3 regions of the Variovorax sp. GW458-11-26-14-LB1 genome follow, and region 1 is predicted to be linked to each of the others. Evidence: predicted binding sites of a transcription regulator. Region 1 holds the regulator's gene; each other region holds the start of a gene.
The links. Region 1 encodes sigma-54, which starts transcription at its own class of promoters, with help from an activator protein. Its sites were predicted from a motif close to TGGCANGNAANCTGCTTT; they were not measured.

Region 1 (4,183 bases):
GGAAGTACTGGTTGCCGATGTTGCGCCCGCCCGCCACGGCCATCGCGCCGTCGGCGATGAAGAGCTTGTTGTGCATGCGGCGGTTGACGCGGCTGAAGTCGAACAGCGATGCGGTGAAGCGCTTGAGCAGGCTGCCACGCCCGGCCGGGAACGGGTTGAACAGGCGCAGCTCCACGTTCGGCGTGGCGGCCAGGCCGAGCAGCAGCTCGTCTTCGCCGGACGTGTACAGGTCGTCCATCAACAGGCGCACGCGCACGCCGCGCTGGGCCGCATCGCGCAGGGTGCGCAACAGGTAGCGGCCGGTCTCGTCGTTCTCGATCTGGTAGTACTGCACGTCGAGCGTGCGCTGCGCGCGGCGCGCCAGCTGCAGCCGCGTGTCGAAGGCGAAGTCGCCGCCGGGCATCAGGCGAAAGCCGCTGAGGTCGGGGTCGGGCTGCGAGGCCAGCGCGATCTTGCCGAGCGCGGTGTCGGCCGAGACGGCCATCGCTTTGGTAGGCGGACGCGGCGCCTCGTCGGGCAAGGTGGCACAACCGGCGAACAGCGATGCAGCCACGAGGGCGACCACCCAATGCCCCCAGCGCGACAGCAGGCGACGGGTCATCGTGGGCTTTCTACAGAGCCTTGCGCAGGTTGGCCGGTGCGATGCGCAAGGCTTCGCGGTACTTGGCGACGGTGCGGCGCGCGCACTCGATGCCCTGCTCTTTCAGCATCTCGGAAATCTGGCTGTCGGACAGCGGCTTCTTGATGCTCTCGGAACTCACGAACTGCTTGATCAGCGCGCGCACCGCGGTGCTCGACGCATTGCCACCGGTCTCGGTGCCCAACGCCGAGCCGAAGAAGTACTTCAGCTCGACCGTGCCGAAGGGCGTGGCCATGTACTTGGCGGTGGTCACGCGCGAGATGGTCGACTCGTGCAGGCCCAGCTCGTCGGCGATCTCGCGCAGCACCAGCGGGCGCATCGCCAGCTCGCCGTGCACGAAGTAGCTCTTCTGGCGCTCGACGATGGCGTTGCTCACGCGCAGGATGGTGTCGAAGCGCTGCTGGATGTTCTTGATGAACCAGCGCGCCTCCTGCAGCCGCTGCGACAGCGCCTGGCTGCCCTCGCCCTTGTGCGACTTGAGCGCGCCGGCGTAGATGTCGTGCACGCGCAGGCGCGGCATGACCTCGGGGTTGAGCATGACGCGGAACTTCACGTTGGTGCCGCGCCCGGTCTTGGTGACGATCACGTCGGGGATGACGATGTTGCGTTCGACGTCGACAAAGCGGCGGCCCGGCTTGGGCTCCAGGCGCGCAATGATCTGCAGCGCCGAGCGCACCAGCTCTTCGTTGGTGCGCGTGAGCGTGGCCAGGCGCTTGAAGTCGCGCCGCGCGAGCAGCTCCATGGGCTGCTTGCAGATCGCGATGGCGGTCTTGCGGATGAGCGCTTCGGCCTCGGTCTCGTCTTCGCTGGCGAGCGCCTTCAGCTGGATGCTCAGGCATTCGCCGAGGTCGCGCGCGCCGACGCCCACCGGCTCCAGGCTCTGCAGCAGGCCCAGCGCCACCTGGAAGTGGTGCACGAGGTCGTCGAACTGGTCGTTGTCGTCGCCCGCCAGGCCCGAAGCCAGCGCGGGCAGCGAGTCTTCGAGGTAGCCGTCGTCGTTGAGCGACTCGATCAGGAAGCGCAGCGCGGCGCAGTCGTTTTCATTGAGCCGCAGGCTCAGCGCCTGGCGGTGCAGGAAGGACTGCAGCGATTCCTGGCTGCGCGCGAGTTCGGTGGCATCGGCCCGCTCGTCGTCGCCCAGGTTGTTCTGGCGCGCGGGCGCATCGCTGCCCCACTCGCTGTCGTCGGGCGCCATGTCGACGGTGCCGTCGCCTTCCCAGTCGGGCTCACGCTCGGCGATCTCGGCGGCGGGGCCGTCGGTGTCGGGGGTCGAGGTGGTGGTGTCGCTGGACGTGGAGGAAGTGCTGGCGGCGGACGGCGTGAACTCGGCCTCGGCCTCGCCCTCGCCCGCGTCGTCGCGCGGCACCGGCGCGTCGGCCGTGTCCAGCCCGAACTCCTCGCGCGCCGCTTCTTCCGCGGTGCGTTCGAGGAACGGGTTCTCGTCCAGCATCTGCTCCACTTCCTGGCTCAGTTCGAGCGTGGAGAGCTGGAGCAGGCGAATGGACTGCTGCAGCTGTGGCGTCAGCGCCAGATGCTGCGAGACGCGAAGGGACAGCCCTTGCTTCATGGAGACGCGACCCTCCCTTACATGCGGAAGTGCTCGCCCAGGTACACCCTGCGTACCTCGGCGTTGTCGACGATCTCCGAGGGTGTGCCTTGTGCCAGCACGTGCCCGTCGCTGATGATGAACGCGTGATCGCAGATGCCCAGCGTCTCACGCACGTTGTGGTCGGTGATGAGCACGCCGATGCCGCGCTCTTTCAGGAAGCTGATGATCCGCTGGATCTCGATCACCGCGATCGGGTCGATGCCGGCGAAGGGCTCGTCCAGCAGGATGAAGCGCGGCTGCGTGGCCAGCGCGCGCGCGATCTCGACGCGGCGGCGCTCGCCGCCCGACAGCGCGAGCGCGGGCGAATCGCGCAGGTGGTCCACGCGCAGGTCGGCCAGCAGGTCGGCCAGGCGCTCTTCGGTGTGCTGCTTGGTCAGCGGCATCATGCGGCCGTTGGCGTCGGGCTCGCGCTGCAGCTCGAGCACGGCACGCACGTTTTCCTCGACCGTGAGCTTGCGGAAGATCGAGGCCTCCTGCGGCAGGTAGCTCAGGCCCATGCGCGCGCGGCGGTGAATGGGCATGTGGGCGATGGGCTCGCCGTCGATGGTGATCTCGCCGGCGTCGGCGCGCACCAGCCCGACGATCATGTAGAACGAGGTGGTCTTGCCCGCGCCGTTGGGGCCGAGCAGTCCGACGACCTCGCCCTTTTGCACATCGAGCGAGACGTCTTTCACGACCGTGCGGCTGCCGTAGCTCTTCTTGAGGCCGCGCGCCACGAGGCGGCTGCCCGGAATGCCGTCGGCGGTCTGGGTTCCTGCGGTTTCGATCACTTGCGCCCTTCCCCTTCGGTGCCGCCCAGCGTGGTGCTCGGGCGCAGCCCGGCGCCGGGCGCGGGGGTGGGTGCCGGGGCCGCGGGCTTCTTGCCGCCCGCTGCCGGTGCGGAGCCGGGCGCCGCCGGGGCTGGCGTGGCCTTCGGCGTGAGGATGGCCTTCACGCGGCCGCCGCCGCCCGCCGAGACGCCGGCGTTCGGCGGCACGAGGGAACCGTTGACGGTGTAGGTGTCGTTGCTCTGGTCGTAGACGATCAGCGCGCCGCTGCTCTCGTCGTTGGCCGTGGCGCCGATCAGCCGGCGCATGACGGCACGGCGGATGAACTTGACGTTGTCGGCGCGGCTGTCGTACTCGATGACTTCCGACTCGCCCTCGATCCACTCGTCGCCGGCGTTGCGCTTCTGCTTGTAGTAAGCCAGCTTGCCGGGCGCCGCCGTGACCACGCCGTACTGGTAGCCCTCGGCGTCCTGGCGCACGTCCAGCCGCGCGCCGCGGATGATGATCGTGCCCTTCGTGACCAGCACGTTGCCGGTGAACACGCTGGTCTGTTTCAGGTCGTCGTAGCGCATCGAGTCGGACTCGATGTTCATCGGCTTGGTGCGGTCGGCGGTTTCGGCCAGGGCGCCCGAGGCGGCACCGGCCAGCAACAGCGCACCGAAAGCCAGGCGGCCGAGGCGACGAAGGGTGGGGAATGTGGGGATGGAGGGCAATGTCATAAAGGCACGAAACTTGCTCTGAAACATTGTATGCGTGGGATGGCAATTGCCCACCGCCGCCAATGAAAAAGCCCGCCGAAGCGGGCCTTGCATTCGACCAAGAAACCAGGTCGTCGGGTCGGTCAGCCCTTCTTGGCTTCGCCGATGAGGAAGGTCGCGACCTGCAGCACCTTGGACATGCTGCCGGCGGTTTCGCCATCGACATACCAGCGGCCCGCCACGGCCAGGGCCGGCACGCCGGCGACCTTGTAGGCCTCGGTCTGTTGCGCCGCACGGCGGGCCTTGCTGGCCACGCCGAAGGACGCAAAGGTTTCCTTGAACTTGGCGCCGTCGAGGCCGGCACGCTCGGCCCAGGCCTGGATGTTGGCGTCGCCGTTCAGGTTCTGGCGCTGCGCGTGGATGGCGGCGAACACCTTCGGGTGGTATTCCTCCAGCTTGCCCATGGCTT
Region 2 (4,183 bases), on a different contig from region 1:
CGCTGATCATGCTGGCCGGCATCTACTACGGCGCCCAGTACGGCGGCTCGACCACGGCCATCCTGGTGAACCTGCCCGGGGAGTCGTCCTCGGTGGTCACCTGCATCGACGGCTACCAGATGGCAAGGCAGGGCCGCGCAGGCCCTGCGCTCGCTGCCGCGGGCCTGGGCTCGTTCTTCGCGGGCTGCGTCGGCACGCTGATCCTGGCGGCCTTCGCGCCCCCGCTGACCGAGCTCGCCTTCAAGTTCGGCCCGGCCGAGTACTTCTCGCTGATGGTGCTGGGCCTGATCGGCGCGGTGGTGCTGGCCTCGGGCTCGCTGCTCAAGGCGGTGGCGATGATCGTGCTGGGCCTGCTGCTGGGCATCGTGGGCACCGACGTGAACTCGGGCGTCGCGCGCTTCAGCTTCGACATTCCCGAGCTCACCGACGGCATCGGCTTCGTGGTGATCGCCATGGGCGTGTTCGGCTACGGCGAAATCATCGGCAACCTCTCGCAGCCCGATGACGAGCGCGAGGTGTTCACGCACAAGGTCAAGGGCCTGTGGCCCACCAAGGACGACTTCAAGCGCATGACGCCCGCGGTACTGCGTGGCACCGCGCTCGGCTCCGCGCTGGGCATCCTGCCGGGCGGCGGCGCGCTGCTGGCGGCCTTCGCGGCCTATGCGCTGGAGAAGAAGATCAAGATGCGCCCGGGCGAAGTGCCCTTCGGCAAGGGCAACATCCGCGGCGTGGCCTCCCCCGAGTCGGCCAACAACGCCGGTGCGCAGACCTCCTTCATTCCGCTCTTGACGCTGGGCATCCCGCCCAACGCCGTGATGGCGCTGATGGTGGGTGCGATGACGATCCACAACATCCAGCCCGGCCCGCAGGTGATGACCAGCAACCCCGAGCTCTTCTGGGGCCTGATCGCCTCGATGTGGATCGGCAACGCGATGCTGATCATCCTGAACCTGCCGCTGATCGGCATGTGGATCAAGCTGCTGACGGTGCCTTACAAGTTCCTGTTCCCTGCCATCGTGCTGTTCTGCGCGATCGGCGTGTACTCGACCAACAACAACACCTTCGACGTGTGGATGGTGGCGATCTTCGGCTTCATCGGCTACCTGTTCCTGAAGCTGCGCACCGAGCCGGCCCCGCTGCTGCTGGGCTTCATCCTCGGGCCGATGATGGAAGAGAACCTGCGGCGCGCGCTGCTGCTGTCGCGCGGTGCGTGGAGCGTGTTCGTCACGCGGCCGCTGTCGGCGGGGCTGCTGATCGCTGCAGCCTTGCTGCTGGCCATCGTGCTGTTGCCCGCGATCAAGGCGAAGCGCGAAGAAGCCTTCGTTGAGGATTGAGCTGGAGGCTCCTTCCAGGAACACCGCGGAACCGGCTTTGCCGGGCCGCTGGTGTTGCCCCCGGTAGGGGGTTGGCGAAGCGACACGAAGTGCGCGAAGACTGGGGGCGAGCCTGTTGCTCCAGGGGCTTTTTTATTTCAGGAACGCGTCGTAAGCGGTTTTCAGGATCAGCGCACTCACCACCACGATGAACACGATCCGCACGAAGCCCGCCCCGTGCTTCAGCGCCACGCGCGTGCCGACCAGGCTGCCGGCCACGTTGGCCACCGCCATCACCAGCCCGTAGTGCCACCAGACGTGGCCCTTGGCGGCCAGCAGGATCAGTGCGGCGGCGTTGGTCAGCGTGTTGATGACCTTGGCCGAGGCCGAGGCATTGAGGAAGTCGTAGCCCATCCAGCGCACGAACAAAAACACCAGGAAGCTGCCCGTGCCCGGACCGAAGAAGCCGTCGTAGAAACCGATGGTCAGGCCGATGGTGCTGGCCGCCAGCGTCTCGGCGCGGCCGCTGAAGCGCGGCGCGTGCAGCCGGCCCATGTCCTTGCGCGCCAGCGTGTAGATCAGCACGCCCAGCAGGATGACCGGCAGCGCCCGGCGCAGGAAGTCGCCCGGGAAGACCGTGACGGTCCAGGCGCCGAGCATCGAGCCGCCGAAGCCCAGCAGCGCGGCCGGCCACATCGCGCCCCAGCGCATCTGCACCCGCTGGCTGAACTGGGCCGCCGAGGCCGCCGTGCCCCAGATGGACGCGCTCTTGTTGGTGCCCAGCAGCGTGGCGGGCGGCGCGCCCGGAAACACCGCAAAGAGGGCCGGCACCAGGATCAACCCGCCGCCGCCCACGATCGCATCGATAAAACCCGCGAGCAGTGAGGCGCCCGTGACCACCAGCATTTCCATGCGGGCGATTGTCTCACCGGAATCGCTATCGAAACGATAGCTGTGGTGGCCGGTACCGGCTGGCCAGGAGGCTTGTTTGGCTTGGAGGAAAGGGCCTGCATCCGCGCGGCGAACGGGCAAAAAAAAGCGCCGACCAGCGGCGCTTTTCAAATATCAGACAGGCATCTCGTACGGAGCCTTTGAAGAATGTTCTTGTTGATCGATCGGAAGCTTGTCTCCTCGGACCCTCGGCAGTACGAGCAGGGCCCGTCGCGAGTGCGCAGATTGTGCAAGCGCGCACCCGCCCGGTGCATTAGGAATTACCCGCTTCGTGTTACTTCGACCCTCCGGTTGGGAAACCAAAGTGTTTCAGTCAGTTAACAAGATGGCATGACTCGTGCACACAGGCCTCTTGTCCACCACTCCAAGAAGAAACGGTCATGGCCCTGCTGGCACCCCAAGCCTCCCTGAACGCGGCCGACACCGCCTGGATGATGACCTCGACCGCGCTGGTGCTGCTGATGACGCTGCCCGGCATCGCACTCTTCTACGCCGGCATGGTCCGGCGCAAGAACGTGCTGGCGACCATGGCCGGGGTGGTGGCGATCGCCGCCGTGGTCTCGCTGACCTGGTTCGCGCTCGGCTACTCGCTGGCTTTCACGCCCGGCTGGCCCTGGCTGGGCAAGCTCTCGCGCATCGGTTTTTCGGGCTTCGAGTACCTGAAGGAGGCCGGCCAGGTGGCCGTGAGCCACGTGGCGCCGAACGTGCCGGAATCGGTCTACGCGATGTTCCAGCTGAGCTTCGCGATCATCACCACCGCGCTGGTGCTCGGCGCCTTTGTCGAGCGCATGCGCTTCTCGGCGCTGCTGTGGTTCGCGCTGCTGTGGAGCGTGCTCGTGTACGCGCCGGTCGCGCACTGGGTGTGGGAGCCGGGCGGCTGGCTCGCGCAGATGGGCGCGCTCGACTTCGCGGGCGGCTCGGTGGTGCACGTCAACGCGGGCATCGCGGGGCTGGTGTGCGCCTATGCGCTCGGGCCGCGCCGGGGCTACGGGCGCGAGGCCTTCGAGCCCTACAGCCTGGCGCTCACCATGACGGGCGCGGGCCTGCTGTGGGTGGGCTGGTTCGGCTTCAATGCCGGCTCGGCGGTGGCGGCCGACGGGCGCGCCGGCCTGGCCATGCTGGTCACGCACATCGCGGCGGCGGCTGGCGCCATGAGCTGGATGATCGGCGAATGGATCGTGCGCCGCAGCCCCTCGCTCTTGGGCCTGTGCTCCGGCCTCGTGGCCGGGCTGGTGGCGATCACGCCGGCGGCCGGCTTCGTCACGCCGCTGTCGGCGCTGGCCATCGGCGCCATCGCCGGGCTGGCCTGCTACTGGGGCGCCACGGGCCTGAAGCACCTGCTCGGTGCGGACGACTCGCTCGACGTGTTCGGCGTGCACGGCATCGGCGGCATCGTGGGCGCGCTGCTCACGGGCGTGTTCGCCGACCCGCGCATCTCGGGCGCGGCGGGCAATGTGCTGACGCAGGCGATCGCGGTCGCCAGCGTGGCGATCTACAGCGCGGCCGGCACGGCCATCGTGCTGTTCCTGGTGCATGTGCTGGTCGGATTGCGCGTCGACCCCGAGAGTGAACTGGTGGGCCTCGATCTTGCTCAGCATCGTGAACACCTGGGAGCCTGACCACCCGAGGGAGACGCCATGCCATCCATGTCCGAAAGCGAACGCATCGCGCTTGCAGCACGCCTTCACGTGGCACTGCGGCGAAAGCACGGGCGCGTGACCGACACCGAATGGATGGCCACCAACGCCGAGTACGCCGCCGAGATCGTGCGCATGACGCGCCAGCACGCCGCCGAGACGAAAGACGACGAACTCGACCAGCTCGCCACGCGGCTCGAGCAGGCCATGGAACCGCTGGCCCGCGCCGCGCGCCTGGCGGCGCGCCAGCCCGACGGCCTGCCGCCCACGCCGCCGCCGCGC
Region 3 (4,183 bases), on a different contig from region 1:
CGTAGACCTGGTCGTTGCGCGCCTCGTCCACACGCGGCGCCTGGCTGGTCGGGCCGATGAACATGCCCGAGAACAGGTAGCTCAGCGACGGGTGGTTGTGCCAATACAGCAGCAGGCTGGCCAGCAGCTCGGGCCGGCGCAGGAAGGGGCTGTCGGCGGGCGTGGCGCCGCCCATCACGAAGTGGTTGCCGCCACCGGTGCCGGTGTGACGGCCGTCGGTCATGAACTTCTCGGCCGACAGGCGCGTCTCGAACGCGGCGTTGTAGAGGAACTCGGTGTGGTCGACCAGTTCCTTCCAGTTGTGGGCCGGGTGGATGTTGACCTCGATCACGCCCGGGTCGGGCGTCACGGCCAGCATCTTCAGGCGCGGATCGCGCGGCGGCGGGTAGCCTTCCATCACGATGCGCACGCCGAGCTGTTGCGCGGTGGCTTCGACGGCGGCGACGAGGTCGAGGTAGTCCTCCAGGCGCGCGAGCGGCGGCATGAAGACGTAGAGCACGCCCGAGGCGCTGCCCTTTTTCTCGGCCGCGGGGCCGTTGGCGCGGCGCGGGTCGCGCACCTCGACGCACAGCGCGGTGCGCGTGACCCAGTGGGCCGATTCGCCGCGCAGCGGTTGGCGCGTGGCCGGTGTAGCCGCATCAGCAGGAGCAGCTGCATCGCCTTTCGCCGCATCGCCGGGGCTTTGCATGCGCAGCGACGCGGCCACCACGGGCGGCGCGCCGAAGGTGTAGGGCACCTCGCCCAGGTCGGCGCCGGCCACCGGGGTGGCGGTGGCATAGCGCGCGCGGTAGTCGGACGCGCTGGGCAACGCGGCGCGCGGTGCGGTCGGGTCGCGCTCGATGAGGTAGGGGTAGTCGCCCTTGCTGGCCCACGGCTGCGAGTCGAGCGGCAGGCGGTAGCCCATGGGCGAGTCGCCCGGGATCAGGAACAGGCGGTCGTCGCGCAGGAACCAGGGGCCGGTCTTCCAGCCGGGGCCGGCGAGCGCGGGCGTGTCGCTGTTGGCGTTGCCGGGCTCGATGGGCAGCATGTAGCCGATCACCGCGTCGAGCTTCTGCGTGAACACGCGGCGCAGGCGCACGCGTTCGAGTTCGTCGTCGAGCTTGGAGTCGAAGGGGTCGACGTTCACCGGCAAGCGGCGTTCGCGCCACAGGTAGTAGTAGGTGTCCTCGTAGCCGGGCTGGATGTAGCGCTCGGTGAGGCCCAGCTTGTGCGCCAGCACGGTGGTGAAGCGGCGCGCGTCCTCGCTCGTGTAGTGCGTGGGAAAGCGCTCGTCGGCGAACAGCTCGGGGTCGTGCCACAGCGTCTGGCCGTCGGCGCGCCAGAAGATCGACAGCGCCCAGCGCGGCAACTGCTCGCCCGGGTACCACTTGCCCTGGCCGAAATGCAGGAAGCCGCCCTGGCCGTACTCGGCGCGCAGCTTGTGCACGAGCTCGGTGGCGTAGCCGCGCTTGGTGGGGCCGAGCGCGTCGGTGTTCCATTCGGGCGCATCGCGGTCGCTGGTGGCCACGTAGGTGGGCTCGCCGCCCATCGTGAGGCGCACGTCGCCGGCCACGAGGCGCGCATCGACCGCGTCGCCGAGCGCGAGCACCTCGGCCCATTGTTCTTCGGTGTAGGGCTTGGTGACGCGCGGCGATTCGTAGATGCGCGTGACCTTCATCTCGTGGCTGAATTCGACCTCGGACTCGTCGACGCCGCCCTCGATGGGCGCGGCGCTCGACGGCGTGGGCGTGCAGGCCAGCGGGATGTGGCCTTCGCCGGCCAGCAGGCCCGAGGTGGCGTCCAGGCCGATCCAGCCGGCGCCCGGCAGGAACACCTCGCACCAGGCGTGCAGGTCGGTGAAGTCGACCGTGGTGCCGCTGGGGCCATCGAGCGCCTTCACGTCGGGCGTGAGCTGGATCAGGTAGCCCGACACGAAGCGCGCGGCCAGGCCGCAATGGCGCAGCAGCTGCACCAGCAGCCAGCCCGAGTCGCGGCAGGAGCCGCTGCCGTTGCTCAGCGTTTCTTCCGGCGTCTGCACGCCGGGCTCCATGCGGATGAGGTAGCTGACGTCCTTTTGCACCTGCTGGTTGATGCCGACCAGGAAGTCGATGGTGCGCTGTTCCTTGCGCTCGATCTTGTCGAGGTAGGCCTGCAGCAGCGGCGTGGGCTTCTCGGTGACGAGGTAGGGCGCCAGCTCTTCGGCCTGCGAGGCCGTGTACTTGAAGGGGAAGTTCTCGGCCTGCGGCTCCAGGAAGAAGTCGAAGGGGTTGTAGACCGCCATCTCGACCACGAGGTCGACCGTGACCTTGAACTCGCGCGTCTTCTCGGGGAACACGAGCCGCGCCTGGTAGTTGGCGAACGGGTCCTGCATCCAGTTGACGAAGTGCTCGGCCGGCTCGACCCGCAGCGAGTACGAGATCACATTGCTGCGGCAATGGGGCGCGGGGCGCAGTCGCACGACTTGCGGGCCCAACTGCACCAGGCGGTCGTATGTGTAGTGGGTGACGTGGTGGAGTGCGGCGTGGATGGACATGCGTAGGGGCGTGCAGTGCAGCGAGGTTGCATCGAAAAGATGTCTCTGGTGAGACGCATACTAGCCCAGTTGCCAAGCAATTAACGCGCCATCGAGCGTGGGTTGGGGGAGGGTTTGCATCATGGATTCCGGGGTGTCGGGAGGGCAGTCGCGGCGTGCGTCCGAGGCTGTCGCGGGTGGGTCGGGGGCCTTCGTTGCGCTGGGCGGTACGCTGCTCGGCGCGGCGGTGCAGCTGCGCCAGCCGCTGTTGTGGGCGGCGGGTGTTTACGTCGCGCTGCTGGTCGTGGGGCTCGGCGGCGGATGGCTGCTGTGGCGGTGGCGTGGGCCTCGGCTGCTCGTGCTGATGCTGTCGCTGGCCTGCGGTGCGATGACCGGCGCGGGCCTCGCCGGATGGCGCGCCACGGCCTACGCGCAAGGGGCGCTGGAGCCGCAACTCGAAGGGCGTGACCTGCGGCTCACAGGCGTGGTTTCTCAGATGCCGCAGCCCGGCGAGATCGGAACGCGCTTCCGTTTCGATGTGGAGACGGCGCAGTGGGCCGAGGCCTCCGATGAGGCGCCACCGACGGTGCCGCCGCGCATCGCACTCGCCTGGTACGGCGAGTACAGCGGGATGTGGGAGCAGCCCGCCGAGCGGCGTGCCTCCGTCGCACGCACCGTGGGCGAGGTGCATGCCGGCCAGCGCTGGCAACTGACCGTGCGCCTGCGCGCGCCGCACGGCAACCTCAATCCGCATGGCTTCGACAGCGAGCTGTGGGCGTGGGAGCAGGGCGTGCATGCGCAGGGCCATGTGCGGGCCGGGGCGCGCGACCCCGCGCCGCGCCTGCTGGGCACGACGTGGCGGCACCCGGTCGAGCGGGCGCGCGAGGCCGTGCGCGATGCGGTCTTCGCGCGCGTGGACGACCGGCGTCAGGCCGGCGTGATCGCCGCGCTGGTCACCGGCGACCAGGGCGCCATCGACCGTGCCGACTGGGACGTGTTCCGCGCCACCGGCGTCGCCCACCTGATGTCGATCTCGGGCCTGCACATCACCTTGTTCGCATGGTTCGCGGCGCATGTCGTGGGCGCGCTCTGGCGGCGCAGCAGCCGGCTCATGCTGCGGCTGCCCGCGCAACAGGCCGCGCTCGCGGGCGGCGTGCTGCTGGCCGCGCTCTATGCGCTCTTCAGCGGCTGGGGCGTGCCTTCGCAGCGCACGGTCTGGATGCTCGCGGCCGTGGCGCTGCTGCGCCTGACCGGTCGGCGCTGGCCGTGGCCGCATGTCTGGCTGCTGACGGCGGCGGTCGTGGTGGCCGCCGACCCGTGGGCGCTGCTGCAGGCCGGCTTCTGGCTCAGCTTCGTGGCGGTGGCGGTGCTGTTCGCCTCCGCGACGGCGGTGCCGGGCGAAGGGCGGGTGGGCGCGCTCACGCGGCTGGGCCGCTTCTTTCGCGAGCAATGGACCATCACGCTGGCGCTCACGCCGCTGAGCCTGCTGCTGTTCCAGCAGGTGTCGGCGGTCGGGCTCGTGGCCAATGCGCTCGCGATCCCGTGGGTGACGCTGGTGATCACGCCGCTGGCGATGCTCGGCGTGGCGGTGCCGCCGCTGTGGGACGTGGCGGCCGGGGCGGTGAAGCTGTTCGCGCTGTTGCTGCAGGCGCTTGCCGGGCTGCCGTTTGCCACGCTGTCGATGGCCGCGCC

Region 2: a site for sigma-54 is predicted at 2,591-2,608, ahead of AC07YS_RS28110 (ammonium transporter). Genes of this name have one in related genera too.
Region 3: a site for sigma-54 is predicted at 2,586-2,603, ahead of AC07YS_RS25550 (transglutaminase family protein). Genes of this name have one in related genera too.

The regions. Positions count from the first base shown of each region.
Region 1 covers NZ_JBWKYW010000028.1:18,583-22,765, forward strand. Annotated here, with positions in the region: gene AC07YS_RS18730 (phospholipase D family protein) at 1-601, opposite strand, end outside; gene rpoN (RNA polymerase factor sigma-54) at 612-2,207, opposite strand; gene lptB (LPS export ABC transporter ATP-binding protein) at 2,225-3,019, opposite strand; gene lptA (lipopolysaccharide transport periplasmic protein LptA) at 3,016-3,735, opposite strand; gene AC07YS_RS18750 (thiol:disulfide interchange protein DsbA/DsbL) at 3,858-4,183, opposite strand, start outside.
Region 2 covers NZ_JBWKYW010000061.1:35,914-40,096, reverse strand. Annotated here, with positions in the region: gene AC07YS_RS28120 (tripartite tricarboxylate transporter permease) at 1-1,334, shown strand, start outside; gene AC07YS_RS28115 (sulfite exporter TauE/SafE family protein) at 1,467-2,225, opposite strand; gene AC07YS_RS28110 (ammonium transporter) at 2,645-3,883, shown strand; gene AC07YS_RS28105 (hypothetical protein) at 3,902-4,183, shown strand, end outside.
Region 3 covers NZ_JBWKYW010000049.1:46,055-50,237, reverse strand. Annotated here, with positions in the region: gene AC07YS_RS25550 (transglutaminase family protein) at 1-2,512, opposite strand, end outside; gene AC07YS_RS25545 (DNA internalization-related competence protein ComEC/Rec2) at 2,634-4,183, shown strand, end outside.